2 regions of the Variovorax palleresanus genome follow, and region 2 is predicted to be linked to the other one. Evidence: predicted binding sites of a transcription regulator. Region 2 holds the regulator's gene; the other holds the start of a gene.
What was found. Region 2 encodes HrcA, which represses chaperone genes, less so after heat shock. Its sites were predicted from a motif close to TTAGCACTCNNNNNNNNNGAGTGCTAA; they were not measured.
Positions count from the first base shown of each region.

Region 1: ACJ7Z0_RS21280 (co-chaperone GroES) is a predicted target of HrcA. The motif match lies at 3,356-3,382, and genes of this name have one in related genera.

Region 1 is NZ_JBJNVP010000002.1:3,721,695-3,736,794, forward strand. It holds gene xylB (xylulokinase) at 1-1,136, shown strand, start outside; gene groL (chaperonin GroEL) at 1,302-2,954, opposite strand; gene ACJ7Z0_RS21280 (co-chaperone GroES) at 2,984-3,274, opposite strand; gene ACJ7Z0_RS21285 (metal-dependent hydrolase) at 3,543-4,274, opposite strand; gene ACJ7Z0_RS21290 (fatty acid desaturase family protein) at 4,271-5,131, opposite strand; gene ACJ7Z0_RS21295 (ubiquitin family protein) at 5,164-5,889, opposite strand; gene ACJ7Z0_RS21300 (phospholipase D family protein) at 5,980-7,581, opposite strand; gene ACJ7Z0_RS21305 (LamG-like jellyroll fold domain-containing protein) at 7,698-9,935, opposite strand; gene ACJ7Z0_RS21310 (TonB-dependent siderophore receptor) at 10,273-12,375, shown strand; gene ACJ7Z0_RS21315 (PepSY-associated TM helix domain-containing protein) at 12,406-13,614, shown strand; gene ACJ7Z0_RS21320 (hypothetical protein) at 13,611-13,790, shown strand; gene metK (methionine adenosyltransferase) at 13,863-15,044, opposite strand.
Region 2 is NZ_JBJNVP010000002.1:1,670,552-1,685,651, reverse strand. It holds gene rapZ (RNase adapter RapZ) at 1-599, opposite strand, end outside; gene recN (DNA repair protein RecN) at 599-2,278, opposite strand; gene ACJ7Z0_RS11710 (NAD kinase) at 2,280-3,191, opposite strand; gene hrcA (heat-inducible transcriptional repressor HrcA) at 3,220-4,227, shown strand; tRNA gene ACJ7Z0_RS11700 (tRNA-Ile) at 4,260-4,336, shown strand; tRNA gene ACJ7Z0_RS11695 (tRNA-Arg) at 4,401-4,477, shown strand; gene ACJ7Z0_RS11690 (hypothetical protein) at 4,629-5,075, shown strand; gene greB (transcription elongation factor GreB) at 5,101-5,670, shown strand; gene ACJ7Z0_RS11680 (RelA/SpoT family protein) at 5,697-7,952, opposite strand; gene rpoZ (DNA-directed RNA polymerase subunit omega) at 8,046-8,249, opposite strand; gene gmk (guanylate kinase) at 8,283-8,903, opposite strand; gene ACJ7Z0_RS11665 (YicC/YloC family endoribonuclease) at 8,912-9,826, opposite strand; gene ACJ7Z0_RS11660 (serine/threonine protein kinase) at 9,919-10,926, shown strand; gene ACJ7Z0_RS11655 (PP2C family protein-serine/threonine phosphatase) at 10,923-11,828, shown strand; gene rph (ribonuclease PH) at 11,964-12,695, shown strand; gene ACJ7Z0_RS11645 (non-canonical purine NTP pyrophosphatase) at 12,709-13,308, shown strand; gene hemW (radical SAM family heme chaperone HemW) at 13,312-14,571, shown strand; tRNA gene ACJ7Z0_RS11635 (tRNA-Ser) at 14,604-14,691, shown strand; gene ACJ7Z0_RS11630 (P-loop ATPase, Sll1717 family) at 14,928-15,100, opposite strand, start outside.

The DNA.
Region 1 (15,100 bases), 2.1 Mb from region 2:
CTGTGCCGCGCCTGGGCGAGATCGCGGGCAACCTGGCGATGCCCGGATTCACCGCACCCAAGCTGTTGTGGGTGCGCGAGCACGAGCCTGAAATCTTCAATCGCGCGGCGCGCGTGCTGCTGCCAAAAGACTGGTTGCGCTTCATGCTCAGCGGCGAGGCCGTCAGCGAGATGTCCGACGCCGCCGGCACGCTGTGGCTCGACGTCGGCGCGCGCGACTGGTCCGACGAGCTGCTTGCGGCCACGGGGCTCACGCGCGACCACATGCCGCGGCTGGTCGAGGGCAGTGAAGTGTCGGCGCAGCTCAAGCCCGAACTTGCGGCGCGCTGGGGCGTCGGCAGCGGCGCTGCTGTGCTCATTGCCGGTGGCGCGGGCGACAACGCCGCGAGCGCCGTCGGCATGGGTCTGGTGGAGCCGGGGCAGGGCTTCGTCTCGCTCGGCACCTCGGGCGTGGTGTTCGTCTCGACCGACCGCTTTCTGCCGAACCCGGCGCAGGCCATGCATGCCTTCTGCCACGCGCTGCCGAAGCGCTGGCACCAGATGTCGGTGATGCTCTCGGCCGCAAGCGCGGTGAGCTGGGCCGCCAGCACATTCAAGTTTGCCGACGAGGCCGCGCTGCTCGAAGCGGCCGCGTCGGTCGAGCCGGCACGGCGCGAGCGGTGCCCGTTGTTCCTGCCGTACCTGTCGGGCGAACGCTCGCCGCACAACAACCCCGATGCGCAGGGCGTGCTGTTCGGATTGACGCATGCACATGGAGCGGCGGAAATCGCCTACGCCGTGGTCGAAGGCGTGAGCTTCGGGCTGCGCGACGGGTTCGACACCCTGCGCCTGCCTGCCGACATGCCGCTGCGCGAAGTTGCGCTGGTCGGTGGCGGCGCACGCAGCGTGTGGTGGGGCCAGTTGCTGGCCGACATCTTCCAGGTGCCGCTCACGCTGTATGCGGGCAGCGAAACGGGCGGCGCGCTCGGCGCGGCGCGCCTTGCCTGGCTGGCCGACGGCGGCACCGTGGCCGAGGTGTGCACGCTGCCGCCAGTGAGGCAGCAGCTCGCGCCGTCGGCGGTCGATGTGGATTTGCACAGCACGCGGCATGCGCGATTCCGGGAGCTTTATATGGCGCTGCGCGACCAGTTCCGATAACGGATACAACGCTCCGAGCGCCCATAAAAAAAGCCCGTCGCAAGACGGGCTTTTTTATTTCGCGGAACACCGCGGAACCGGGTTTGCCGGGCCGCAGGTGTTGCCCCCGGTAGGGGGTGGGCGTAGCGGACACGAAGTGCCGCGCAGCCTGGGGGCGAGCGAAATTTACATCCCCATGCCGCCCATGCCGCCCATGCCACCCATGTCGGGCATGCCGCCGCCGGCACCGGCTTCGTCCTTCGGTGCGTCGGCGACCATGGCTTCGGTCGTCAGCAGCAGCGAAGAGACCGATGCTGCGTTCTGCAGCGCGGTGCGGGTGACCTTCGTCGGGTCCAGGATGCCCAGCTCGAGCATGTCGCCGTACGTGTCGTTGGCAGCGTTGAAGCCGTAGTTGCCCTTGCCTGCGAGCACAGCGTTCACGACCACCGAGGCTTCGCCGCCGGCGTTGTTCACGATTTCGCGCAGGGGGGCTTCGATGGCCTTGAGCACCAGCTTGATGCCGGCGTCCTGGTCGGCGTTGTCGCCCTTGATCGAGTCGCCCACGGCTTGCTTGGCACGCAGCAGAGCCACGCCGCCGCCAGCCACAACGCCTTCTTCCACTGCAGCGCGGGTGGCGTGCAGGGCGTCTTCGACGCGAGCCTTCTTTTCCTTCATTTCGACTTCGGTGGCAGCGCCAACCTTGATCACTGCAACGCCGCCGGCCAGCTTGGCCACGCGCTCTTGCAGCTTTTCACGGTCGTAGTCGCTCGTGGCTTCTTCGATCTGCACGCGCACTTGCTTCACGCGGGCTTCGATGTCGGCCGCAGCGCCCGAACCGTCGATGATGATGGTGTTTTCCTTGCCCACTTCGATGCGCTTGGCTTGGCCGAGGTCGGCCAGCGTCACCTTTTCGAGCGTCAGGCCCACTTCTTCAGCGATGACCTTGCCGCCCGTCAGGATGGCGATGTCTTCGAGCATGGCCTTGCGGCGGTCGCCGAAGCCAGGAGCCTTCACAGCCACAACCTTCAGGATGCCGCGGATCGTGTTCACGACCAAGGTAGCCAGGGCTTCGCCTTCGACTTCTTCGGCAATGATCAGCAGGGGACGACCAGCCTTGGCGACTTGTTCCAGGGTGGGGAGCAGGTCGCGGATGTTGCTGATCTTCTTGTCGAACAGCAGCACGAAGGGGTTGTCGAGCAGCGCCGATTGCTTCTCGGGGTTGTTGATGAAGTAGGGCGACAGGTAGCCGCGGTCGAACTGCATGCCTTCGACGACGTCGAGTTCGCTGTCGAGCGACTTGCCGTCTTCCACGGTGATCACGCCTTCCTTGCCGACCTTGTCCATCGCGTCAGCGATGAGCTTGCCGATGGTTTCGTCGCTGTTGGCCGAAATGGAGCCGACTTGCGCGATTTCCTTCGACGTGGTGGTGGGCTTCGAAGCCTTCTTCAGCTCGGCGACGAGGGCCGTGACAGCCTTGTCGATGCCGCGCTTCAGGTCCATCGGGTTCATGCCGGCAGCCACCAGCTTGAAACCTTCGCGAACGATGGCTTGTGCCAGCACGGTCGCGGTGGTGGTGCCGTCACCGGCGTTGTCCGAAGTCTTGGAGGCCACTTCCTTCACGAGCTGGGCGCCCATGTTCTGGAGCTTGTCCTTGAGTTCGATTTCCTTGGCGACCGACACACCGTCCTTGGTGACGGTGGGGGCGCCGAACGAGCGCTCGAGCACCACGTTGCGGCCCTTGGGGCCCAGGGTCACCTTGACTGCGTTGGCCAGGATGTTGACACCCTCGACCATGCGTGCGCGGGCTTCTCCGCCGAAGACGACGTCTTTTGCTGCCATGTTGATTTACTCCGAATGGGATGGATTGATTACTTCTCGACGACCGCGAACAGGTCGTCTTCCTTCATGACGAGCAATTCGTCACCGTCGACCTTGACGGTCTGGCCGCTGTACTTGCCGAACAGGACGCGATCGCCGACCTTGACGGTCAGTGCGGTCAGGTCGCCCTTGTCGGTGCGCTTGCCCGGGCCCACGGCCAGGACTTCACCCTGATCGGGCTTTTCGGCGGCTGCGTCGGGGATGACGATGCCGGAGGCAGTCTTGGTTTCGCTGTCAATACGCTTGACGATCACGCGATCGGCCAAAGGACGAAGTTTCATTGCATCTCCTGGATAAGAAACGGGGTTGTGGTCGGGCGCCGGACCCGAGGCCGGCGACCCATCGACTGGAAGCGAGGCTTGTTAGCACTCATCAGCAGCGAGTGCTAATGATAAGGGCAATCGGCGGACTTTCAAGGCCGGGGGTGGGTGGGTGCTGTCGGTTCTCTGCTGCTGACTCCGAACTCTTCTCATCCGACTCGGACTGCACGACCGTGCTATTTAAGGGCTTTCTCAGGAGGCGAACAGCCTCATGTCCGTTGCTTGTGCTTCAGCGAAAAGCTTTCGGTCGCCACACGAGAAAGGCCAGCACACCCGCCGCCATCCGCCCGAACGACGGCAGGCCCTGCATGAGGAAGGCGCCAGTGTCGCGCGCGACGCGCCAGCCGGAAAAGCCTGAGTTCAGGTCGCAGCGGCACAGCGACCACCAGCAGCGCAGCACGTCGAGCGAGAGGAAGGTCGCAGCCAAGCCGAGTGCGAGCACGGTGCGCGCGCGTCCAATCCCATGGTGCGCCGCCACGTCGGCCGCGACGTGGCCGTGCGCGATTTCCTCGCGCGCGTGCCAGCGCCACATGCGAGAGTGAGCGGAGTCATCGTCTGGCAGCAGGTCGGGATGCGCCAGGATCTCGCGTGAGAGCACGATCGTCAGATGCTCGAAGGCCACAACCAGCGCCAATCGCATCGTCAAGCTGCACTTTGCAATCTCGTCGGTGACGCGCATCGCGCGCTCGGCTGCGGGCGCCGCACCGGGCGTGGCTTTGATCAGTGCAGCGTTGTAGCGATCATGCGCGCGTTGATGCGCACGTTCTTCCCGGATCAGCCGGCTGACCTCGGCATGCAACGCGGTGCTGGCGGAGCTGCCAGCGACGCGCTGCCATTCCTCGATCGTCGCGATGACGAAGGATTCGCCGGTGGGCAAGATCAGCGAAAGCGCATCGAACAGGCGACTGCGGGGAATCGTGCGGTTCCAGATGACGGCCTCGCCGGAGGTGGGCGCGGTCATGAGTCGGCCTTTGCGACGCTGGGGGGCAACCACAGACGTGGTCCTTCGCGCAGCCAGCGCCGCGCGAAATCTGCATAGGCGACCGGCACGGCGGATGCGTCTTCACGAAGGCGGTCCGGGGCGGCGATCCACACCGCGTTCGGCTGGCGATGATGCACGCGGTGCAGCGACCGATGCAGCATGATCCATCCCAGTCCGAACGGGAGTGTGACGTCATGAGCCAGTTCGCTCGCGACGCGCCGCGTGCCGGCCGGCGCCACTGCGGTGCCGTAGTGCTCGGCCTGCGTCAGCGGAAAGTCGATCCACCCCGATATGCACAGCGGGATCGCATAGGCCCAGAAGAAGGCGTGCGGCGCGAGCCAGCAGGCCAGCGCGACCGCGCTGGCGCACAGCAGCCACGAGACCGTCGACAGGCGACGCGCCGCTCGACGGTCTAGTGGCACAAGGCCGCCGCCCACGCGGTTGATATGGAACGCAACCCAGAATACCTCCAGCGGAGCCAGTGCCCAGATCCAGCGCGTGCGCCAACTCAGCGCGTACAAGCTCCCTTCCGGATCGTCGTCGTTGCAGGTCGCGAGGTGGTGCTTGAAATGAAAGTAGCGGAATGCGGTGAAGTTCTCACCGATCAAGGACGCACAGGCATTGCCGGCCAAGTCATTCAGGACCCGGTGGCTCAGGAAGCTTCGATGCGCCGCAAGGTGCTTGACCTCCTGGCAACCGAGGAAAAGCAAGGCCTGAACGATGGCCAGTGGCACGTCGATCCACACCGAGCGGACCGTCGCCAGCAAGGTGGTGTTGACGACGACGGCGAGCAGGAACAGCCCGCCGGCCAGGTCGCAGGTGAGTCGCAGGCCCATCGCCGGGCCAGTTGTTGTCGCGCGGCCCGTACTCACAGCATCGTCACCAGGTGGCGGGTGACGCGCTGCGTAGACGTCAGCGGCATCATCTTCCAGACGGGCTTGAGCAGCGACAGCGGCACGGTGCCGCGCAGGATCACGCCGTGGTCGAGCGAGCGTGCGTGAGGGAAGTAATCGGGTTTCGCGCAGACGATGTCCTTGAAGCCGCGGCCATGGTAGTAGCGCAGTTGCGGATCGACCGGTACGCCGGCGCGTTGCAGCGCGACGTAGTCTTGCACCGATCCATCGCGATGGGACCGGAGCCAGCCTTCGAAGCCGGGGATCGGTGAGCCGAGGTAGATGTGGCGCCAGCCGCTCTTGAGCGCGTGGGGCCAGAAGAACTCGAGCAGCGCTTCGACGCCGCTCGGATGGCTGCTGCTGAGGCTGATGCCGAACAGCGAATGGCCGCGCGCGGGCCGGGGCGAGTCGACGCAGTCAACCCACGACGCGGCATGACACCAGAAATCCGCGTGGACAGGACGCATGAAGAGCGATGCGAGCAGCGTGTCCGTGTTCTTGCAGAACGCGCCTACCGAAAGGCTCGGATAGTCCTCGAGGCGCTGCATGAGATCGTCTGGCGATGCTGCCTGGACGGTGTCCCACTTTTCGCGTTCGAGCGTGAGCAGGGCCGGCAGGTCGCGGCGGGTCAGGAACCGGGCATGTGTGAGAAGAGGGAACGGCGAGTGCGACAGGGAGACGGAAGAGGACGTTGACAACACTGGGCGTGAGAGCAGGTTCCGGATCGGGATGCCGATTACGCTTGTGTCAGGTTACGTCGCGGTGACCGCCTTGTGACAACGAATCGACAGTCACAACTGGTCCGTCGGCACGAACCAGGAGAACAGCAGCAGTTGCAGCCGCGTGAGCAGGCTGGAGTCGGGTTCGCTGTCCAGCACCTCGTTGTCCACGTCGCCGGTGCCAATCCATTGCACGTTCTCGCCGTCGGGCATGAGCACCACGCGGTAGACGCCCTCGATGTCGTCCAGCTGGTAGGCATACAGCAGCGCCTGGGCCAGTTCGAAGCTGCGCACGCGAACCCCGAATTCGGTGTTCAACCGGGCCGAGCGGGGGTCGAGGTTCATGGAGCCAAGCAGCACCCATTCGCGGTCGACCAGCGCCAGCTTGGCATGCAGCCGGCCGCGCGCTTTCTTGAGCAGGGTGCGGAACTGGCGGTTGCGCTTGAGCTGCTGGGTACTGACCTCGTAGAGGTTCACGCCCAGCTTGAGCATGTCGACGCGGTAGCGGTTGTAGTTGATGTTCACCAGCGGTTCGTCGCTGTCGGCCAGCGAATTGGTGATGACGCTGATGCGCACGCCGCGTGCGCGGCCTTCCCGGATGCGCGCCATGCCGTCCTCGCCTGGAATGAAATAGGGCGAGATCACCACCACGTCCGAGCGCGCGCTCGCCGTCATTTCATGGAACCGCGCCGCAAGTGATTCGGCCGGCGACGCAAGAGTGCCAAGCGCCTTGTTGGGGCTGTCGGCTGCGGCATGCGCGTCGGCGCGCATCCACTTCACCCGGTCAATGTCGGCCAGTTGCGTGCCGAGCGTCGCGTCGCCCAGCAGGTCGGTGCCGGAAAGAGGGGTGGGCAGGGGTGCATGGACCGGTGAGGTGGCGGCTTCGAACTGGGACTTCAGCGTCTCCGGGGTGTCGCTGGCGCCGGCAATCCGCTGAAGCGGATAGACCACGTCGCTGTTCCAGTAGGTGTCGAAGATGCGCGCCGCTTCCGGCACCACGGGCCCCGCCATGAGCAGTTCGAAATCGATGAAGTTGGCGCCCTCGCTGCGCAAGAAATACTCGTCGGCCAGGTTGCGGCCACCGGCAATCGCCATGGCACCGTCGGCCACGAAGAGCTTGTTGTGCATGCGATGGTTGAGGCGGCGGAAATCGCCGAAAAACTCCAGCCACCGCGTGGCCGAGTGGTCGCGGGCGTTCACGAAAGGGTTGAACAGCCGGACTTCGGCATTGGGTTCCGCGGCAAGGCCGAGCAGCAGGCGGTCCATGCCGGCGGTATAGAAGTCGTCGAGCAGCAGGCGCACCCGCACGCCGCGCCGCGCGGCATCGCGCAGTTCGCGCAGCAGCAGCCGGCCGGTCTTGTCGTTGCCGAGCTGGTAGGTCTGAACGTCGAGCGAGGTTTGTGTCCGCCGCATCAGCTCGATGCGGGCATCGAGCGCAAAAGATGCCTCGACCAGTGGCCGGATGCTGGACAACCCGTCGCTCGCGGCGTCAAGGCGGGCCGCCGCGCGGCCAAGCGTGGTGGCGGGCGAGGCCGCAATCGAGAGCGTCGGCGGCTCGGCTGCGCGCGGAGGAAGGCCGGCACAACCTGCGAGAGCCAGCGCAAGTCCAGGAACCATCAGCCGAAGCGCCAGGCCGCGCAACGCGAAAAACGAAGAAGCAATGAACTGGAGCATGGGGCCTGCCGACGCACAAAACGTGCGGCCGGATCGTAGCCGCTTTGCGCTGTATCTCCGGCGCCCGCCAAGGTTCGAATGTGGAGGACTGGCTAACACCCGCCACCCGGCGACTGTCAGCGAGCCAGGTCCGCGATGAAAGCTGCGTCCTGCGCCCCGCTGTAGATGCGCAGGTCCTGCATGCGGCCCTTGAAGAATCGATCGCCCCCGTACTGCGATCGGCCCAGCCAGGTTCGCGTGGTGTGGCCGAGCTGGTAAGGCGTGATCCAGATCTCGTTGTTGCTCGCGACCGGCGAGCCGTCCACGTAGAGCGTGCCCACCGTTGCGGACAGCGTGACGGCCACGTGCACCCAACGGCCGGTGGGCAGTGGGTCCGCGGACAAGGGTTGTTCGGGCCAGAACTGCTCGCGCGAGGCCATGAACTGGAGCCGGTTCTCTCCACTGCGGGGGGAAAGCGCGATGTATGCGACGTCGTCGGAGCCGAAATCGAAGATGCGTGTGTTGATGGCTGTGGTTTCCGAATAGACCCACACCGCGACCGTGAAATCGCCCAGCGCTGACACCGCCCCGTCGGGGAGGACCACGTGACCGCTGTCGCCATCGAGCAGCACGGAACCTCCTCCCGCACGCCCTTCGCCCAGGCTTGCGCTGCCCGTCAGCTTGCCGTGCCGACCGTGGCCGCTGACATCGCTGGCGTTGCCGTTCAGCGGCATGTGCAGCCACAGTTCGCCGGGGACGGCCACGCGAGCCGTCTCGGCGCCAACGCGCTCGTCGAGGTTGGCGGTCACGGCGGTGATCCTGTAGTACCAGGTGCCCTGGGCGGGGGCGTCGGTGTAGGTGCGGGGGTCGTTCACTTGAGCGATGGTCGTGAACGGCCCATTGGACGAACTCGCTCGTTGAACGAGGTAGTGGGTGGCGTCGGCACTGCCCCACCACGACAGCAGAACCTTGCTGCCGCTGAGGAATGCGCTCAGGCCGCTGGGCTTTGCGGGCGGGGCCGGATCGCGCGAATAGAGCAGCGTGCCCAGGCCGGGGCTGTCGCCTGTCCCGTCGAAGCGCTCGGGGCGCACTTTCTCGACCGTCGCCTTGGTCCACGGCGCCGACAAGCCCTTGCGGTTCACGTAGTGGTTGTAGATCAGTTCGAAGCAGGGCCGGAAGTGCCCGGTCCCGGCCGTCGCGGTGCCTGTGCCGTGGACACCGGTGTACGGGGTGAACGGCATCGTGTACGGGTTGCCGTTGGGGTCGCTGAGGTTCGTCTTGGCGACGTATTCGGCGCCGGCCAGCAGGCGGTTGTTCCAGTACCCGTAGAGGTCTTCGCCCTGGTTCCACGCCATCTCGCACAACGCGCCGGCCAGCGCGATGCCCAGGGTCGAGTGGCCTTGGTCGCGGTGGCTTTCCTGCCATTGGCCCAAATGACCGGGGTGCACGAAATAGACGTTGTGGGCGCTCGCGCCGTTGCCCCGCCCCGACTTGTAGTAGCTGACCGCTTCGGCGGTCAGGTCGGGCCGGTCGCAGAACACCCCGATGGCGTAGACCGAGCAGATATTGCACAGATCCCAGTTGGCCCAGTAGTGGGTGACCTTTCTGACCTCGCTGTTATTGTGATTGACCAGAAAGTCGTGGCACAACGGATAGAACACGTTCAGCAGCATGGCCTGGAAGCGTGCAACGTCCTCGTTCGCCCAGCCGGGATAGGTGCGCATCAGTTCGGCGGCATTGGCCCATTGGTAGCCGTAGAGGCCCGAGGCGAGGAAGACGTTGGAGTTGCCGCCCAGCTTGGTCAACGTCGACGACCAGGCATTGAGAAACTCCACCGACTTCTTGGCGTAGTCTTCGTCGCCCGAGATCTTCCAGCGCAGCGCGAGTTGATGGGCGCGTTGCATGTCGGAGAACATCAGGCCGAAGTTCTGGCCGTCGACGCCGCGGATCACGGTTTCCTGGGGGCGCGGCGCCGTGGAGAGGTGCGAGCGGCCGCTGCCGAGCAGTGCGCCCCAGCCGGCGACCCATGGCTGTTGGCTGGCGGCAAGCTTGTCCCGAATGCGGGTCAGGTCGGCCTCTGTGCTCAGCAGGCCGGGGTGGGTGAGCTTGCCCACTTGCGTCACAGGGGCCATCGGGTCAGGCGCGGCGGCATCGGTGGTATCGATGGCATCGACAGTGTCGGTGGCACCGGGAGCAGCACCCGGCATCTGGTCTTGCGGCTGCTGCTGCGCGAGGGGCCCTCCCGCCGTCGAAAACTCCCCACCTCCGCCGCCGCAACCCGTGACCCCCAGAGCCAGTGCGCCCGCGGTGCTGAGAAAGAAAACACGGCGGTCCAGCAACAAGCCATTCTTGTCGTCACTCGGCAAATGTGTCATTTATATGAAATATGTAAAAAGTTGATTCTGCAAGGTACGTGCCATTTGCTTGTGCCGCTACACAGAGCGAGATCGGTAGCACGGATGGATGCATTGCATGCGCTGTAACGCGCTTGAGGTGACGTTTGTTGTCACATGGTGGTCAGCACTGCCAGAAATGTCAGCGGCAAGTGCGGTCATGAACCAGCTTCCGGAGAGCTTCGTCGATGTGCCCGTGCTTCACCCGCGCCCGTCAAGGCCGAACGCCCCTCGCCGATCCAGGGAAATTGAAACAAATGAGACTTTATAACTATTAGAATGCGAATCGTTCTTAATAATGTTTCGGAGTGGAGAAGGAATGACGGGATTCGTGGCGGGGCGCAGGGTCGCGACAGTGCTGGCAGGTTGCTTGGCAATCCATGTGCATCACCAGGTTCTGGCCCAGACCACGGCGCCCGGCGCCTTGCCCGAAGTGAAGGTCGATGCGAATGCCGAGGCCGAAACCGCGACGTCGCCGGTGATCGGATACCGTGCCCGGAACGCCGCGACCGCGACCAAGACGGACACGCCGCTGGCTGAAACCCCCCAATCGGTCACCGTGGTCACGCGCGACCAGATGGTCGACCAGGGCGCCTACAACCTGCAGGACGCGCTCAATTACGCCGCCGGCGTGCGCTCCGATGCCTATGGCCTCGATTCGCGGACCGACTCCGTGCGCGTGCGCGGCGCCACGCCCGACGTCTACCTCGACGGACTGCGCCAGGCTTACGGCTACTACACCAGCACCACGCGCACCGAGCCCTACACGCTGGAGCGGCTCGAAGTGCTGCGCGGGCCCTCGGGCATGCTGTTCGGCGCGGGCACGGCCGCGGGCGTGGTCAACATGGTGAGCAAGCGGCCGCTGCAGGAGACGCAGCGCGAAGTGGGCGTGCAGTTCGGCAGCTTCGGCCGCAAGCAGATCCAGGCCGACCTGACCGGTCCGCTGAACGCCGACGGCACCCTGTCGTACCGGCTGATCGCCTTGCAACGCAAGTCGGACACCCAGGTCGACCACGTGCCCGACGACCGCAGCGTCATCGCACCGTCGCTGACGTGGCGGCCGAATGCAGCCACTTCGCTCACCTTGCAGGGTTTGTGGCAGAAGGACAAGAGCGGCAGCAGCTCGCAGTTCCTGCCGTGGGAGGGCACGTTGCTGCCGAACCCGAACGGGCGCGTGCCCACCAGCCGCTTCATCGGCGAGCCGGGTTTCGACTACTACGACAGCGAGCGCAAGACCTTCGGCTGGCAGTTCGAGCACAAGTTCAACGACAGCTGGACCCTGCGGCAGAACTTCCGCTATGCGCAGAACGAGAACGACAACCGCTACCACTATGGCGCCGCGTTCAGCGGGGCCGAAAGCTGGGATGCCACCGATCCGATCTTCAAGCGCGTGCTCGGCCGCTACTACGACAGCTACCTGACGCGCAACCGCACGCAGACGCTCGATAACCACGTCGAAGGGCATTTCCAGACCGGCGCGCTCAAGCACACGCTGCTCGTGGGGGCAGACTTTGCGCGCCAGCGCGAGAACGTCTGGGGCGGAACGACCTTCGACACCATCGACGTGTACGCCCCTGTCTATGGCCACGTCGACGTGCCCGAGCGCACCGCATTGCCGCGCACCCGCCAGCGCCAGAACGGCTTCTACCTGCAGGACCAGATCAAGCTGGACAACTGGATCTTCGTGGCGGGCTTGCGCCACGACAAGGCGGTGTCGAGCGCGGCGGGCAGCGAGGCCGAGGAAAGCAGCGCAACGACCAAGCGCTTCGGCCTGATGTACGCATCGCCCTCGGGCTGGTCGCCATACCTGAGCTACAGCGAATCGTTCACGCCGCAGTCGCCGCGCAACGGACAGATATTCACGCCTTTGCGCGGCGAGCAGTGGGAAGCCGGCGTGAAGTACGAGCCGAAGGACCGCGCACTCGCGTTCAGCGCGGCGGTCTACGACCTGCGCGAGAAGAACCAGATCACCTCGCCGTCGCCGAACGTGTACACGCAAGTCGGCAAGACCAAGACCCAGGGCCTTGAACTCGAAGCCAAGGGCTCGATCGGCTCGAATCTCGATCTGGTCGCGCACTACAACTACACGGACGCGGATGAACAGATCGAAGGCCTGCCCAAGCACCAGGCAAGCGTCTGGGCCAAGTACCGTTTCTCGATCGGCGGCCTCAGCGGCTTCTCGGCCGGTGCGGGCGTGCGCCTGATGAGTTCGTTCCAAGACCTGCAGTTCGGTGTCGGCCCGCGCGTGCCGGGCGTTGCACTGGCCGACCTCGTGTTTGCCTACGAAACCGATCGCTGGCGCTATGCGCTCAACATCAACAACGTGACGGACAAGGTGTATTTCAGCACCTGTCTCTCGCGCGGTGACTGCTGGTACGGCGCGCGCCGCAACATCGTGGCCAGCGCAACCTATCGCTTTTAATTTTCAACTTTCGACGAGGGCAGCAACGACATGAACAGCCGAAAGATCAAGACCTGGGCCTGGGTGCACAAGTGGAGCAGCCTCGTGTGCACCGTGTTCATGCTGCTGCTGTGCATCACGGGCTTGCCGCTGATCTTTCATCACGAGATCGGGCATCTGCTGGGCACCGAGGTCGAGGCGCCCAAGATGCCCGCGAACACGCCGCGCGTGAGCCTGGACCGCGTGCTCGAAACCGCGCGCTCCAAGCATCCCGACCGCGTGGTGCAGTTCGTCTCCCAGCCCGAGGACGACGACGGCCTCTGGCTCGTCACGCTCACACCCACGCCTGAGCCCACCGAAGACTTCAAGACGGTGGCCGTCGACGCGCGCACGGGTGTCGTCCTTGCGCAGCCGAAGTTCGATGAGGGCTTCATGTATGTGATGTTCAAGCTGCACATCGACCTGTTCGCGGGGCTCGCGGGCAAGCTCTTTCTGGGCTTCATGGGCTTGCTGCTTCTCGTGGCCATCGTCTCCGGCGTGGTGCTTTATGCGCCGTTCATGCGCAAGCTCGACTTCGGCACCGTGCGGCGCGAGAAGCGCCCGCGCCTCAAGTGGCTCGATCTGCACAACCTGCTGGGCATCGTCACGCTGGTGTGGCTGTTCGTGGTGGGCTCCACCGGCATGATCAACACCTGGGCCGACCTGATCATCAAATACTGGCAGTACGACCAGCTCAGCACGCTGCTGGCCCCCTACAAGAACGAACCGACCGTGCCCGTGGCCCAGCGCGCATCGGTGCAGCGTTCGATGGACGTCGCCCTCCAGCAGGCGCCCGACATGAAGCTGTCCTTCATCGCGTTCCCGGGCACTTCGTTCTCGAGCCCGCACCACGTCACCTTCTTCATGCGCGGCAACGAGCCCTTCACTTCGAAGCTGCTGCAACCGGTGCTGGTCGATGCCAAGACCGCGCAGGTGACCGCTTCGCCGAAGATGCCCTGGTACCTCACGGGGCTGCTCGTGTCGCAGCCGCTGCACTTCGGCGACTACGGCGGCATGCCGATGCAGATCATCTGGGCGCTGCTCGACATTGCGACCATCATCGTGCTGGGCAGCGGGCTCTACCTGTGGCTCAAGCGCGGCAACACCGTGACGTCGCCGGCCGCTGCGGGCAGTGCGGGCAGTGCGGGCAGTGCGGGGCGCGCGCCGCAGCATGGCGGCCAGCAGCCCGACCCGGCCCCTGCCATGAAGGCGCAGGCATGAAGCACCGGCACGCGTTCCGGCGCATGTGGGGCGGGCCGATCGCGCTGGGCGTGCTGACCGCCGTCGGCCTGGTTTCCGCGCTGTTCAGCGATGGCGGGATGGGCGACGTGCTGGCCTGGTTCGCGCTGGGCCTGCCGGTCGTCGTGTGCGCCTGGTACGGCTGGCGCAGGAACTGAGCTGCGCCCGGAAGCGCAAATGCCGGCGCGAGGCCGGCATTTGCGTTGAAGAGGGGCTGAAAGCCCCAGGCTTTACAGGCCAGCCGCGGCGCGCAGCGCGGCTGCTTGCGTGGTCGCTTCCCAGGTGAACTCGGGCTCCTCGCGGCCGAAGTGGCCGTAGGCCGCAGTCTTCTGGTAGATGGGGCGCAGCAGGTCGAGCATCTGGATGATGCCCTTCGGACGCAGGTCGAAGAACTCGCGCACGAGTTCCGCGATCTTGCTGTCGGGGATCACGCCGGTGCCTTCGGTGTAGACCGTGATGTTCATCGGCTGGGCCACGCCGATCGCGTAGGCCACCTGGATCTGGCACTGGCGCGCCAGGCCGGCCGCCACGATGTTCTTGGCCACGTAACGCGCGGCGTAGGCGGCCGAGCGGTCGACCTTCGACGGGTCCTTGCCCGAGAACGCGCCGCCGCCGTGCGGGCAGGCGCCGCCGTAGGTGTCGACGATGATCTTGCGGCCCGTGAGGCCGCAATCGCCCTGCGGACCGCCGATGACGAAGCGGCCGGTCGGGTTGATCAGGTAGCGCGTGTCCTTGAGCCATTCCTTCGGCAGCACCGGCTTGATGATCTCTTCGATGATGGCTTCGTTGAACGAGGCCTTCATCTTGGTCGGCGTTTCGCTCTGGTCGGGGCTGTGCTGGGTGGAGAGCACCACGGTGTCGATGCTGTGCGGCTTGCCGTCCACGTAGCGCATCGTCACCTGGCTCTTGGCGTCCGGCCGCAGGAAGGGCAGGCGGCCGTCCTTGCGCAGCTGGGCCTGGCGCTCGACGAGTCGGTGCGCGTAGTAGATGGGCGCGGGCATCAGCTCGGGCGTTTCGTCGCAGGCGTAGCCGAACATCAGGCCCTGGTCGCCGGCGCCGGTGTTCAGGTGGTCGTCGGACGCATGGTCCACGCCTTGGGCGATGTCGTTGGACTGCTTGTCGTAGCAGACCATCACCGCGCAGCCCTTGTAGTCGATGCCGTACTCGGTGTTGTCGTAGCCGATGCGCTTGATGGTGTCGCGCGCCACCTGGATGTAGTCGACGTGCGCATTGGTGGTGATCTCGCCGGCGAGCACCACGAGGCCGGTGTTGGTCAGCGTCTCGGCGGCCACGCGGCTGCGCGGGTCCTGCTCGAAGATCGCGTCCAGGATGGCGTCCGAGATCTGGTCGGCGACCTTGTCGGGGTGGCCTTCGGAAACGGATTCGGAAGTGAAGAGGAAGTCGTTCGCCATTTTGTTCAAAGCTCCTTGAAGTGATTTGGCGCGTTGCCAACTCTGCGGAGCCCTGG
Region 2 (15,100 bases):
TGCGGGTTGGGCAGCATGCGCACGTCGAATACGAAGTCGGCGTCCAGCGGCACGCCGCGCTTGAAGGCGAACGACTCGAACACCAGCGTCAATGCGCTCGGCGGTGCCGAGATCAGGGCCTTGATGTAGCTCTGCAGTTGGGCCGGTCGGATGAGGCTGGTGTCGATCACGTCGGCGCCGTCGCGCAAATCGGCCAGCAGCTCGCGCTCGAGCTCGATGGCCTGAACCAGCGCGCGCTCCTGCTCGGGAGCGTCGGTGCGTCCCTCGAGGCGCGACAGCGGATGGCGCCGGCGGGTCTCCGAATAGCGCCGCAGCAACGCGTCGGTGGTCGCGTCCAGAAAAAGCGATCGCAGCGAGACGCCGTCGTTCCGCAAGGCGTCGAGCTGCTGCGGCACGATCGGCAGCGACACGCCGCTGCGCACGTCCATCGCAATGGCGACGCGCGTGGCCTGCTGTTCGTGCTGCAGCGCGATGAAAGGCGTCAGCAACTCGGGCGGCAGGTTGTCGACGCAGTAGTAGCCGGCGTCTTCCAGCGCATGCAGCGCCACCGACTTGCCCGAGCCGGACATGCCCGTGATGAGCACCAGGTCGAGGTCCATCACATCGCCGCCGAAGTCTTGTGGCCCAGCATTTCGCGGGCATGCGCCAGCGAAGTCTGCGAAAGCTTCTCGCCGCCGAGCATGCGGGCGATCTCGCGGGCGCGGTTGTCGTCGTCGAGCCGCGAAACGCCGCTTTCGGTGCGCGGGCCGTCCTGGCCCGCCGCAGCCGTCTGGCGCTTGGCCACCACCAGGTGGTGATCGGCGCAGGCGGCCACTTGCGGCAGATGGGTCACGGCCAAGACCTGGCGGTCGCGGCCGAGCTGTTTCATGAGGCGCCCCACGGTCTCGGCCACGGCCCCGCCGACGCCGGCATCGACCTCGTCGAAGATCAGCGTCTGCGCGGCGCCAAGCTGGCTCGTGGTCACCGCAATGGCCAGGGCAATGCGGGAGAGCTCGCCGCCTGAAGCCACCTTGCCGATGGGGCGGGGCGTGCTGCCGGGATGGCCGCTCACGAGAAAGGCGACGTCTTCGAGCCCAGCGCGGCCCGGCTGTGCCAGCGGCTGCAGTTCGACTTCGAAACGGCCGCCTTGCATGCCAAGCCCCTGCATGGCCCGCGTGACCGCCTCGGCCAGGCGCGGTGCCGCTTGCTTGCGCGATTTGGCGAGCGCCTTGGCTTCCTTCATGTAGGCCTGCCCGGCGCTTTGCTCGGCGCGCTCCAGGCCTTCGAGGTCGCTTTGCGCATCGAGCGCCTTCAGCTCGGCCTGCCAGCCGGCCAGCAGCGCCGGCAGGTCGCCCGGCGTGCGCTTGTAGCGGCGCGCCAGCGACATCCAGAGCCCCATGCGCTCGTCCAGTTCCGCCAGGCGCTGCGGATCGGCTTCGGCGTCGCGCAGGTACCCGTGCAGCGAATGCGCGGCGTCGGAGGCCTGCGCCACGCTGGAGGCCAGCACCTCGCCAAGGGCGCGGAATTCAGGCTCGATGTGCTCGCAGTTCTGCAGCAGGGTGACGGCGCGCGACAGCGCTGCGAGGGCACCGTTGTCGTCGTCTTCCAGCGCCTGGCTGGCGCCCTGTGCCGCGTCGATCAGCGCCTGCGCGTTGGAGACGCGCGCATGGTTGGTCGAGAGTTCTTCCCACTCGCCCTCGGCGGGGGCCAGCTTCATCACCTCGGCAATCTGCCATTGCAGCCGTTCGCGCTCGCGTTGCAGCGAATCTTGCGCCGAGCGTGCGTGGTCGAGCGCGGAGAGGGCTTGTCGCCATGCCTGCCAAGCCGCGTCCAGCGCATCGCTGCGCACCCCGGCATAGGCGTCGAGCAGGCCGCGCACGGCCTCGGGACGCGTGAGGCTCTGCCAGGCATGCTGGCCGTGGATGTCGAGCAGGCGGTCGCCAAGTTCCCGCAGCTGCGTGGCCGTGGCCGGGCTCCCGTTGATCCAGCCGCGGCTGCGTCCTTGCAGGTCGACGGTGCGGCGCAGCAGCAGGGCGTCGCCGGATTCGAATCCGCCTTCGTCGAGCCAGGCTGCAAAGGCCGGATCGGCGTCGAACTCGGCGCTGACATCGAGCCGCTCGGCGCCCTCGCGCACTGCGCCCGCGTCGGCGCGGTTGCCGAGCGCCAGTTGAAGCGCATCGATCAGTATGGATTTGCCCGCGCCGGTTTCGCCGGTCAGCACCGTGAAGCCAGAGGATAGATCGAGTTCGAGTGATCGCACGATCACGAAGTCGCGCAGTGCGATGCGTCGCAGCGCCATCTCAGGAGCCCCCTTCGTTCCAATGAAGTTTCTTGCGCAGCGTGTCGAAATAGCTCCATCCGCGCGGATGCAGAAAGCGCACCCGGAAGTCGGAGCGGCGCACCACCACGCGGTCGCCGATGGCGAGCGACGCCAGCGACTGCATGTCGAAATTGGCGCTGGCGTCGCGCCCGGCCACCAGTTCGATCACGATCTCGTCGGCATCGGGCAGCAGCACCGGGCGGTTCGAGAGCGTGTGCGGTGCAATGGGCACCAGCACCCAGCCCGGCACCGCGGGGTGCAGCAGCGGCCCGCCGGCCGACAGCGCATAGGCTGTCGAGCCCGTCGGCGTCGCGATGATCAGGCCGTCGGCGCGCTGGTTGGCCACGAAATGCCGGCCGACCGAAACCCGCAGCTCGACCATGCCCGAGGTGGCGCCGCGGTTGACCACCACGTCGTTCATTGCCAGCGCATCGAAAACCGAGGCGCCGTCGCGCATGACCTGCGCATGCATGAGGCTGCGGTGGTCTTCCTCGTACTCGCCGGCCAGCATCGGGATCAGCGTGGCCTGGTAGTTGTCGAGCGGAATGTCGGTGATGAAACCGAGCCGCCCGCGGTTGATGCCGATCAGCGGAATGCCGTAGCACGCCAGCTGCCGGCCGATGCCCAGCATGGTGCCGTCGCCCCCCACCACCAGGCCCAGATCGCAGCGCTGGCCGATTTCCTCGACGCTCAGCGGTTCGTAGCGGCCGCCGACGTTCGCGTCCGCATCGGCTTCGTCGGCCGCGGACTTTTCTACGAACACCTCGCACCCTTGCGATTCCAGGAACGTGCCGATGTCTTCCATGACGCCGTCGCGCGCGTCTGCCTGCGCCCGGGCGCCTGAAGCCTGGTATTTGCCGATCAGCGCGACGTGACGAAAGCGGGAAGTCATCTACAAATTACAACACTAAAATCTTGCAATGCTGGACGACCGTGCCAAGTTGCTCCTCAAGACGCTGGTCGAGCGTTACATCGCCGAAGGCCAGCCGGTCGGGTCGCGGACTTTGTCGCGCGCGCCCGGGTTGGACCTGTCCCCCGCGACCATCCGCAACGTGATGTCGGACCTCGAGTCGCTGGGGCTGATTGCCAGCCCGCACACCTCGGCCGGACGTATTCCCACTGCTCGCGGCTATCGGCTTTTCGTCGACACCATGCTCACGGCGCAGCGCGAGCAGATGAGCGCGCCGAGCCTTGCGCCCGACCAGCCGCAGAAGGTGATTGCCAACGCGGCCAACCTGCTGTCCAACCTGTCGCAGTTCGTCGGCGTCGTCATGGCGCCGCGGCGCGCCTCGGTGTTCAAGCAGATCGAATTCCTGAAACTTTCGGACCGGCGGCTGCTGGTGATCATCGTCTCGCCCGACGGCGACGTGCAGAACCGGGTGATCTTTCCGGAGGCCGATTATTCGCAGTCGCAGTTGGTGGAGGCATCGAACTACATCAATGCCCACTACGCGGGCTTGACCATCGAGCAGGTGCGCGACCGGCTCCAGTCCGAAGTCGAAAAACTGCGTGGCGAGATTGCAGCGCTCATGCAGGCGGCAGTGAATGTCAGCTCCGAGGTGCTCACCGAGGCGCAAGAAGACGACGTCGTGATTTCCGGCGAGCGCAACCTGCTCTCCGTGACCGATTTTTCTAGCGACATGAGTCATTTGCGCCGTGCGTTCGAGCTGTTCGAGCAAAAGGCGCAACTGATGCGGCTGCTCGACGTGTCGAGCAAGGCCGAAGGCGTGCGAATTTTCATCGGCGGCGAGAGCCAGGTGGTGCCGTTCGAGGAGCTTTCCATCGTCAGCGCCAACTATGAAGTCGACGGACAGGTGGTGGGCACCCTGGGCGTCATCGGGCCGACGCGAATGCCCTACGAGCGCATGATCCAGATCGTCGACATCACCTCCCGGCTGGTCAGCAATGCGCTGAGCCACCGCAAGTAGGCAGCGCCGCGAATAGAATCGTGGCCTCTCGTGGGCCGTTAGCTCAGTTGGTTAGAGCAGCGGACTCATAATCCGTTGGTCGATGGTTCAAGCCCATCACGGCCTACCACTTGGCATTCATTTTCTGACCTGGCTCGCCGGGGGCAAAAATGGATGCTATAATCGATAGCTGTGCGGCTGTAGCTCAGTTGGATAGAGTACTTGGCTACGAACCAAGGGGTCGTGGGTTCAATTCCTGCCAGCCGCACCACTCTCTTGAATGGCCTGGAAGATTTAGATCTTCCAGGCCATTTTCTTTTGGGCGATCGCAGCCAGTGCAGCCGTGGTCACGGCGCGAAGAGAAAGCACGCTCATGCGCCTGGGGCTAAAGTTCAGCCCAGTCATACAACGCGCAACGCATCATGAGCATTTCGGCAAAGCGGCTTGCACTCCAATTTCTCATGCTGTCTTCAGCAGCAGGCGCGGCATCGGCAGGAACCATCACCTGCGTCCCCGGCGCAAGCAATGGGCCCGCATCGCCTTTCAACTGGGTGCGCCGGATTTCAATCGACGAGCACTCCCGCACCGTCAACCTCGACGTCGTGCGTTCCCGAACGAAAGACACGGAAACCATGGGCAAGATGAGGGCCGATCTTGTGAGCATGGATGAGAGCCAGTCCGGGGAGCCCGTCTATGTTTTCAACTCCATTCCCACGGTCGGGACCGAGGTCACGCATCTTTTCAAGCTGTTCAAGGCGAACGAGTGGCGCCTTGTCAGCGCGGGCGTCGCTTTTGCGAACAAGGTGCCTGTCCTGCGAGCGGTCGAGCAAAGCGTGGTCTTCGACTGCAAGCGCTCGGACCTGGGTTGAGGAAAATGGATTTGGAGCTTCTATCGTGAGCAAAGCGTTCACCAAGGAAACCGACGCTGGCGGCGACGACGATGATGGCGACAGCACCGCCCCCGCACTGCCCAGCGGCAGTAAGAACTACATGACGCCGGCCGGCTATGCCCGGCTGCGCGACGAACTGCTCCAGTTGATGGACGAAGAGCGCCCCAAGGTGGTGGAAGCCGTGCATTGGGCCGCCAAGAACGGCGACCGCTCGGAGAACGGCGACTATCTCTACGGCAAGAAGCGCCTCAGGGAAATCGACAGGCGCATTCGCTTTCTCACCAAGCGGCTCGAGATCGCGGAGGTCACCGATCCCTCGGTGCACCACGGCAGCGACCAAGTCTTCTTTGGCGCCACGGTGCGCTATGTCGACGAGACCGGCGACGAACGCAGCGTGACGATCCTGGGCATCGATGAAGCCGACAGCGCCAAGGCGCAGGTCAGCTGGATTTCCCCGATCGCACGGGCGTTGCTCAAGTCACGCGAGGGCGACGTGGTGAAGCTCGTTACGCCCGGCGGCGCGCACGAGGTCGAATTGCTGTCGGTCAGCTACCCGGCTCCCGGTCCGGCGTAGCGTTGCCATTCAACGCTGCGGTTTTTTCAGGCCGCAGGAACCGTGCGCGCGGCGGTCAGCACCGAGGCGGTCCGCCGCGCCGCGCGCAAGACGGCGTCCAGGTGAGTCCGGTCGCGCACGGCAATCACGAAGCGCAGATCGGTCGAATCCTGCGGGGTTTCGTCCGCCATCTCGACGTGCGTGATGTCGGCTTCGGCGTCCGCCAGGGTGGCGGCCACGCGGGCCAGCACGCCCTTGTCGTTGCGCACGGTGATGACCACGCCGGTCTCGAAGGCGCGGGTGGGCTCGTCCGCCCATTCGACCGCGAAGAAGCGCTCGCTGTCCTTGTGGCGCAGGCGCTGGCCGACGCCGCAGCTTTCGGTGTGCACCACAAGGCCTTCGCCATGCCCGAGATAGCCGACGATCTCGTCGCCCGGAATGGGCCGGCAGCACAGCGCAAAGCGGACCGACGAGTTCTCGCTGCCGTCCAGCGTGACGGCCCCCTGCGAGATGGTTTCGTGCGAAATGAAGCGTTCGCGGCTCAGCAGCAGCGCATCCGGCCGCTCGCCCAGTTCTGAGAGCATGGCCACCAGGCGCTTTGCCACGATGCTGGCAATCCGCTTGCCCAGGCCGATGTCGGTCAGCAGTTCGGCGCGGGTACGGTTGCCCGTGAAGCGCAGCAGCTTTTCCCATAGTGCCTGGTGTTCGGCGTCGTCGGCCGGCAGCTTGCTGAGGCCTTCGGCGCGCAGCGCCTGCGCCAGCAGCTTTTCGCCGAGGCCTTCGGATTCCGCATGGGCCAGGGTCTTCAGGTAGTGGCGGATCTTGGAGCGCGCGCGGCCGGTTCGCACGAAGCCGAGCCAGGCCGGATTGGGCGTCGATACGGGGGCGGTAATCACCTCGACCACGTCGCCGTTCTTGAGCTCGGTACGCAGCGGCACCTGGTCGCCGTTGATGCGGGCGGCCGAGGTGTGGTCGCCGATGTTGCTGTGGATGGCGTAGGCAAAGTCGACCACCGTGGCGCCGCGCGGCAGGGCCAGGATCTGGCTCTTGGGCGTGAACACGTACACCGCATCCGGAAAGAGGTCGACCTTGACGTGGTCCCAGAACTCGGCGGCATCGCGCGTTTCGTCCTGGATGTCGAGCAACGACTGCAGCCACTTGGTGCCGAGCCTGTCGTTGCTGGCCGCATTCGGCTCCGCGGCCTTGTAGAGCCAGTGCGCCGCAACGCCGGATTCGGCCACCACGTGCATGGCCTCGGTGCGCAGCTGAAACTCCACGTTCACGCCGGCCGGGCCCACCAGCGTGGTGTGCAGCGACTGGTAGCCGTTGAGCTTGGCGATGGCGATGTGGTCCTTGAACTTGCCCGGCAGCGGCTTGTACATCTGGTGCAGGATGCCAAGGCCGGTGTAGCAGGCGATCACGTTCGGCACGATCAGGCGAAAGCCGTAGATGTCGGTCACCTGGGCAAAGCTCAGGTGCTTTTCTTCCATCTTGCGGTAGATCGAATAGAGCGTTTTTTCGCGTCCCGCGATGCGCAGCGTCATGTTGGCGTTGGCAAAGGCGGTTTCGACTTCGCGCTGCACCTTATGGATCAGATCGCGGCGGCGCCCCCGCGCCCTGGCCACGGCCTTGGACAGGGTGGCATAGCGCCAGGGCTTCAGGTGGCGGAACGACAGCTCCTGCAGCTCGCGATACGTCTGGTTCAGGCCCAGCCGATGCGCGATGGGCGCATAGATTTCGAGCGTTTCGCGCGAAATGCGGGCCCATTTTTCGCGCGGCGCATCGTCGAGCGTGCGCATGTTGTGCGTGCGGTCGGCCAGCTTGACCAGAATGACGCGCACGTCGCGCGCCATGGCCAGCAGCATCTTGCGGAACGATTCGGCCTGGTTTTCTTCGCGGGTATTGAACTGCAGCTTGTCCAGCTTGGTGAGCCCGTCGACCAGCTCGGCCACCGGGGCCCCAAAGCGCTCGATCAGTTCCGGCTTGGTAACCCCGCAGTCCTCGATGGCATCGTGCAGCAGGGCGGCCATCAGCGCCTGGGCGTCGAGCTTCCATTCGGCGCATTGCGCCGCCACCGCGATGGGGTGGGTGATGTACGGTTCGCCGCTGTTGCGCAGCTGGCCCAGGTGCGCCTCGTCGGCAAAGCGGTAGGCGCGGCGGACCAGCTCGGTGTCTTCGGGGCTCAGGTAGTCGAGCCGGGCCGTCAGTGCGGCAAAGCTTGCGGCAGCCGCATTCAGCGCCGCCGGGCTCGGCTTTGGCGTGCCCGAAGGGGCATGGGACTGATGTTTGGCAACCGCACTCATGGCTACCACTTTAGCGTGACCGCTGTATGGACGCGTCCAGACGTAAAAAAAGCACCGCTTTGCGGTGCCTTTTCGTTGCAGGGGTGCGTCAGATCAGCCCGGCACCTTCTTGAGCATTTCGATGCCGATCTTGCCTTCGGCGATTTCGCGCAGGGCGGTCACGGCCGGCTTGTTCTTGCTCTCGATCTTGGGCGCGTGGCCTTGGCTCAGCATGCGCGCACGGTACGTGGCGGCCAGAACCAGCTGGAAGCGGTTGGGGATCTGAAGCAGACAATCTTCGACGGTGATGCGGGCCATGATGAGAATCTTTCGGTCGGGGTGAGCAGGAAATCAGGGGATGTTCAGGGCGGCGAATGTGTCGGCACGTGCGCGGCGCTGTGCAGAATACCGAAGCCGCTGAGCGTGGACGATCGCCTTGAGATCGAAAAGCGCGCGCTCAAATAACTCGTTGATTATAACGAAGTCGAATTCCCCCGCCCGGGCCATTTCTTCCGCGGCATTCTTGAGGCGCAGTTCGATGACGGCGGCGCTGTCTTCGCCGCGCCGTTCCAGCCGCGAGCGCAATTCTTCCCAGCTGGGCGGCAGGATGAAGATCATGACCGCGTTGGCAAAGGTCTTGCGGATCTGGATGGCGCCCTGGAAGTCGATCTCCAGGATGACGTCGGCCCCCTGGGCGATCCGCTCCTCGATGGCCTTCTTGGAGGTGCCGTACCGGTGGCCGTGCACGTGGGCCCACTCCACGAAGCCGTCGGCGGCGATCATGGCGTCGAATTCGGATGGCGAGGTAAAAAAGTACTCCCGGCCGTGCTTTTCCTGCCCGCGCGGTGGCCGCGTGGTGTGGGAAACCGAGGGCTGGACGGCCGTGTCCAGCTCCATGAGCGCCTTGACCAGGCTCGATTTGCCGGCACCGCTTGGTGCCGCGACGACAAAAATGTTGCCTGGATAGTCCATTCGCTCGCTCATTCGATGTTCTGTACCTGTTCGCGCATCTGCTCGATCAGGACCTTCATGTCCACGCCAATGCGGGTGAGCTCCAGCGCGGCCGACTTGGAGCCCAGTGTATTGGCCTCGCGGTGCAGTTCCTGGATCAGGAAGTCCAGCCGCTTGCCGATTTCGCCGCCCTTTTTGAGCAGCCGCTCGATTTCGTCGAGGTGCGAATTGAGGCGCGTGAGCTCTTCCGCCACGTCGATACGAATGGCAAAGGCGGTGGCCTCGTTCAGTGCCCGGTCCTGGGCTGCCTCGGGCAGGGTGCCGCCGGTCAGGCCCATGGCTTCCTGCCAGCGCTCCAGGAAACGTGCGCGCTGCTGCTCGACCAGTTGGGGAATCAGCGGGCCGGCCTGTTCGACCAGCGTGCGCAATTGGGCCAGATGGGCCTCCAGCATCTTGGCGAGCCGTGCGCCTTCGCGCTGGCGGGCGGACATCAGGGCGTCCAGCGCCTTGCCGCTCACCTCGAGCAGGTCGCTGCCCCAGTCGCCACGGGCGGCGCTGTCGCCGCCGGCAAGGCGCAGCACGTCGGCCACGCTCAATTCGCGGGCGCCGGGCAGCCAGGCCCTGATGCCGTCCTGCACGCCGTTCAGCCGCTGCAGCAGCTTGACGGAGGGCTCGACGACGCCGGCCTGGGCGGTGTTCTCGATGGCGGCCCGCACTTCGACCTTGCCGCGCTTGAGTTTGCCCGTGAGCAGCTCGCGCAGCGCGGGTTCATGCTGGCGCAGTTCCTCCGGCAATTTGAAGGTGAGATCGAGGAAGCGGCTGTTGACCGAGCGTATCTCGACCCCGAGTCGTCCCGCGGCGGTAGGCCGTGCTTCGGCTTCGGAGTGGCTGCCAACGGGGCCGTTCTGGCCACTGGCATAGCCGGTCATGCTGTAAACTGGCATTGCGCCTCACTGTGGTTTTTGCTTGCATGCACCGAGGCGTCGGCATGGCGTTCGCTTGCCGCACCATCGCCTTCGGGCGAAACTCCCGGATTATGTCAAAGGTCAAGCCTTCGCCCCTGCTGCCCGATACGGTCATTGGCGGTTACCGCATCGTTCGTCGCCTTTCCGCAGGCGGTTTTGGCGTTGTCTATCTCGCCATAGACCCCAGCGGACAGCAGGTTGCCGTCAAGGAATACCTGCCGTCTTCGCTCGCCACGCGCGGGCCGGGCGAGCTCACGCCCGAGGTTCCGCCCGAAAAGCTCTCCCTCTACAGGCTCGGCCTGAAGAGCTTTTTCGAGGAAGGCCGCTCGCTCGCGCAGATCTCGCATGCCTCGGTGGTCAGCGTTCTCAACTTTTTCAGGGAGAACGAGACCGTCTACATGGTCATGAACTACCTGGAGGGCGCGACCCTGCAGGACTTCGTGGTGACCGCGCGCGACCTGAAAAAGCCCAAGGTTTTCCGGGAATCGACCATCCGGTCGCTTTTCGACGAAATTCTGCGGGGCCTGCGCATCGTGCACCAGTACAAGATGCTGCACCTGGACATCAAGCCCGCCAACATCTTCGTCACCGACGAAGACCGCGCGGTGCTGATCGACTTTGGCGCCGCCCGCGAGGTGCTCAGCAAAGAGGGCATCTTCATCCGGCCGATGTACACCCCCGGCTTTGCCGCCCCCGAGATGTACCGGCGCGACTCGTCGATGGGCCCCTGGACCGACATCTACGCCATTGGCGCCTGCATTTACGCCTGCATGCAGGGCTACCCGCCCAACGACGCCCCGCGCCGCATCGAGAAAGACCGGCTCAGCCTGTCGCTGTCGCGGCTGCGTGGCGTGTACTCCGACAACCTTATCGAAGTGGTCGAGTGGTGCATGTCGCTCGACCCGCTCTCGCGGCCGCAATCGGTCTTTGCGCTGCAAAAAGAACTGAGCCGCGAAGGCGAGCGGCGCTACACCAAGCTCACCGTTGGCGAAAAGGTGCGGCTTTCATTCGACAACATCCGCTCCTTCGACAAGAAGGCCCTGCCCAGGGCGGCGGCACCTACGACGCGTCCGGCATGAAATTCTCGGTATTCCAGGTCAGCCGAAAGGGCGGCCGTCTCAAGAACGAAGACCGCATGGGCTACTGCTACACGCGGGAGTCGGGCCTTTTCGTGCTGGCCGACGGCATGGGCGGCCACCCCGAGGGCGAGGTTGCGGCCCAGCTGGCATTGCAGACCATTGCGGCGCTCTACCAGCGCGAAGCGCGCCCCACCGTCAAGGACGCCAAGGCCTTCCTGGCCGAATCGGCCATGGCCGCGCACCAGCAGATCATGCGGTACGCAAGCCACAAGGCCATGCTCGACACGCCGCGCACCACCGTCGTTGCGGCCCTGCTGCAGGGCACCACGGCCACCTGGATGCATTGCGGCGACTCGCGCCTTTACGTGGTGCGCGACGGCCGCCTGCTGACCCGCACGCGCGACCATTCGCACGCCGAGCGCCCGCGCCCGCAAGGTTCGGACATGCCGGTCAACCGCAATCTGCTGCTCACCTGCCTGGGTTCGCCGACCACGCCGCTGTTCGATATTTCGGCCCCGCTGCAATTGCAGCGCGGCGACCGCATCATGCTGTGCTCGGACGGCGTGTGGGGCGTGCTCGACGATGCCGTCATCGTGCACACCCTGTCTTCCGACAAGCCGGTGTCCGATGCGGCGCCCGACCTTGCCGAAATGGCGCTTCGCAAGGGCGGCGCCCACAGCGACAACGTGACGCTCATCGCGCTCGAATGGGAAATGCCCGATTCGACGCGCGAAGACCGCGGCGTTTCCACCGAGACCATCGACGACGGCGTTTTTGCGTCCACCATCCAGGCCGGCATGCCCTCCGACGGCGAGATCGAGGACATGGACGAAGACGCCATCGAGCGCTCGATTGCCGAAATCAACGAGGCCATTCGCCGCTCTGCGGCAAAGAAGATTTGATACCCGGGCGTGCCGCGCATTGCGCAGCCGCCCACCCCTTTTTATGGCGGCTGTTCCCACGCTGCCGGCAACGCCGGCGCCGCGGCACGGCTGGCCGATGAGTTCCGTTTTATTCCCACGCACCCCCTCACAAAAATGACTGCTTTCACACGAAGCGCCGGCCGCGCCGCCGACCAGCTGCGCCCGGTGCGCATTACCCGCGGTTTCACCATCCACGCCGAAGGTTCGGTGCTCATCGAATTCGGCCAGACACGCGTGCTGTGCACCGCCTCGGTCGAGGAGCGCGTGCCACCGCACAAGCGCGGCAGCGGTGAAGGCTGGGTCACGGCCGAATACGGCATGCTGCCGCGCGCCACCCACACGCGCAGCGACCGCGAGGCCGCACGCGGCAAGCAAAGCGGCCGCACGCAGGAAATCCAGCGCCTCATCGGCCGCTCGATGCGCGCCGTGTTCGACCTGGCCGCGCTGGGCGAACGCACCATCCACCTCGACTGCGACGTGCTGCAGGCCGATGGCGGCACCCGCACCGCGGCCATTACCGGCGCATTCGTCGCCGCGCAAGACGCTGTCAACAAGCTGCTGGCCGCCGGCACGATCCCCGCATCGCCCATCAGGGGCCACGTGGCCGCCATTTCGGTCGGCATCGTCGGCGGCACGCCGCTGCTCGACCTGGAATACACCGAAGACTCGGCCTGCGACACCGACATGAACGTCGTCATGACCGGTGCCGGCCATTTCGTCGAAGTGCAGGGCACCGCCGAAGGCGCGGCGTTCTCGCGCGACGAGATGAACATCCTGCTCGGCCTGGCCGAGAAAGGCATCGGCGAACTGATCGTGCTGCAGCAGCAGTCCCTCGAGTCGAAATGAGTAAGTAGTGGCGATGAAACTGGTTCTGGCCTCCAACAACGCCGGCAAGCTTGCCGAACTCCAGCAGCTGTTTGCGGAGTTGGCCGTGACGCTCGTGCCCCAATCGGCATTGGGCGTGGGCGAGGCCGAGGAGCCGTTTCGCACCTTCGTCGAAAACGCGCTGGCCAAGGCGCGCCATGCCAGCGCCGCAACCGGCCTGCCCGCCATTGCAGATGACGCCGGGCTTTGCGTCGACGCCTTTGGCGGCTTGCCGGGTGTCGACACCGCCTTCTATGCCACGCAGTTCGGCTACGCCAAGGGCGATGGCAACAACGTCAAGGCCCTGCTCGAGCAGCTCGACGGCGTGGTCAACCGGCGCGCCGCACTCGTCAGCACGCTGGTCGCGCTGCGCGGGCACGACGACCCCGAGCCCCTCATCGCCGTTGGCCGCGTGGTCGGCGAGATCACGAAGGCGCCCATCGGTGACAACGGCTTTGGCTTCGATCCCGTCATGTATTTGCCCGGCTTCGGCAAGACCTTCGCGCAGCTGCCGCCCGAGGTAAAAAACGCCAACAGCCACCGGGGCCAGGCGGCAAAGGCCATGCTGGCCCTGATGCGCGAACGCTGGTTCTGACCCATGGCCACCGTCGTTCCCATTCAGCCCGCGCAGCCTACCGGCGCGCCGCAGGCCAACGACGTGCTGCACTGGATGCGGCCCGGCCCGCTGCAGCTTGCGGCGTTGCCGCCGTTGTCGCTCTACATTCACCTGCCCTGGTGCCTGCGCAAGTGCCCTTATTGCGACTTCAACTCGCACGAGTGGCGCGCCACCAACGAGGCCGAGGCCGAAGGCATTCCCGAGGCAGCCTACCTCGACGCGCTCATTGCAGACCTGGATGCCGCGCTGCCGCTCATCTGGGGCCGCACCGTCCACACCATTTTTATTGGCGGCGGAACGCCCAGCCTCTTTTCGCCCCAGGCCATCGACCGCCTGCTGGGCGACGTGCGCGCCCGCCTCAAGCTGGCGCCCGACTGCGAGATCTCGCTCGAAGCCAACCCCGGCACCTTCGAGCGCAACCGCTTTCGCGCCTACCGCAGTGCGGGCGTTACGCGCCTGTCGGTCGGTGTGCAGAGCTTCAATGATGAGCACCTGAAGGCATTGGGCCGCGTGCACGATCGCGCACAGGCCATTGCCGCCGTCGAAGAAGCCGCGAGCGCATTCGACACCTTCAACCTCGACCTGATGTACGCCCTGCCGGGCCAGACGATCGAGGGCCTGGACGCCGACCTGACCCAGGCGCTGGCGCTCGCGCCGCCGCACATCTCGGTGTACCACCTCACCATCGAGCCCAACACCTGGTTCGCCAAGTTTCCGCCGACGCTGCCCGAAGACGACGTGGCCTACGCCATGCTCGACCGCATCACCGAGCGCACCGCCGCCAGCGGCATGTCGCGCTACGAGGTGTCGGCCTACGCGCGCGCCGGCCACACCTGCGCGCACAACCTCAACTACTGGCAGTTTGGCGACTACCTTGGCATTGGCGCCGGCGCCCACAGCAAGCTGAGCTTTGCCCATCGCATCGTGCGCCAGGTGCGCTTTCGCGAACCGCGCCTGTACATGGACAACGCCCGCGCAGGCGCCGCAGTAACTCAGAGCGAAGAAGTCGCGCTGGCCGACCTGCCGTTCGAGTTCATGCTCAACGCGCTGCGCCTGAAAGAAGGCTTCACGCTGCCCCAGTTCAGCGAGCGAACAGGGCTGGCCATGACCAGCATCCAAAAAGGGATGGAAGAAGCCGAGCGCAAGGGCCTCATCGCCCGTGACCTGCACCGCGTGTGGCCCACCGAACGCGGGCTGGATTTTCTGAGCGACCTGCAGACGCTTTTCCTGCCCGAGGCTTGAGGGCGCACGGTCAGCATAAAATCGACGGTTCCGGAGAGTTGGGTGAGTGGTTTAAACCAGCAGTCTTGAAAACTGCCGACGAGAAATCGTCCGTGAGTTCGAATCTCACACTCTCCGCCACTGAGCGAGAAAACTAGCGGCCTTGGGCCGTTTTTATGCTTCTACCCCCACACAAAACCCAACATCCCGAAAACAGGGTGCGAGGCTAAGCACTTCGCTTGCAAGCTTTCTATAAGGGATTCGGTGGAGGGGGCCAAAAAACTCCGCGCAGGGCTTCCCCCTTTCGGGTGCGCACATAGGGGTATCGGTCTCGACACTTGGATGGACGAGTTCATCGCTAGGCGTTTGCCGACGCCTCAGCGCTGCCTTGAGGTGGCTGGCATCAATATCCTGTTAACTCGCGCCTGCTTGACCCCAAGAAGGTAGGTGCGAAATGCGGGATGGATTTCCCAGGTGGCCCCTTGCATATCATTCCAATTCGACGTCCTTACGAAAGAGGGGTCGTCGTGAAAATTGATATGTCGAAAAT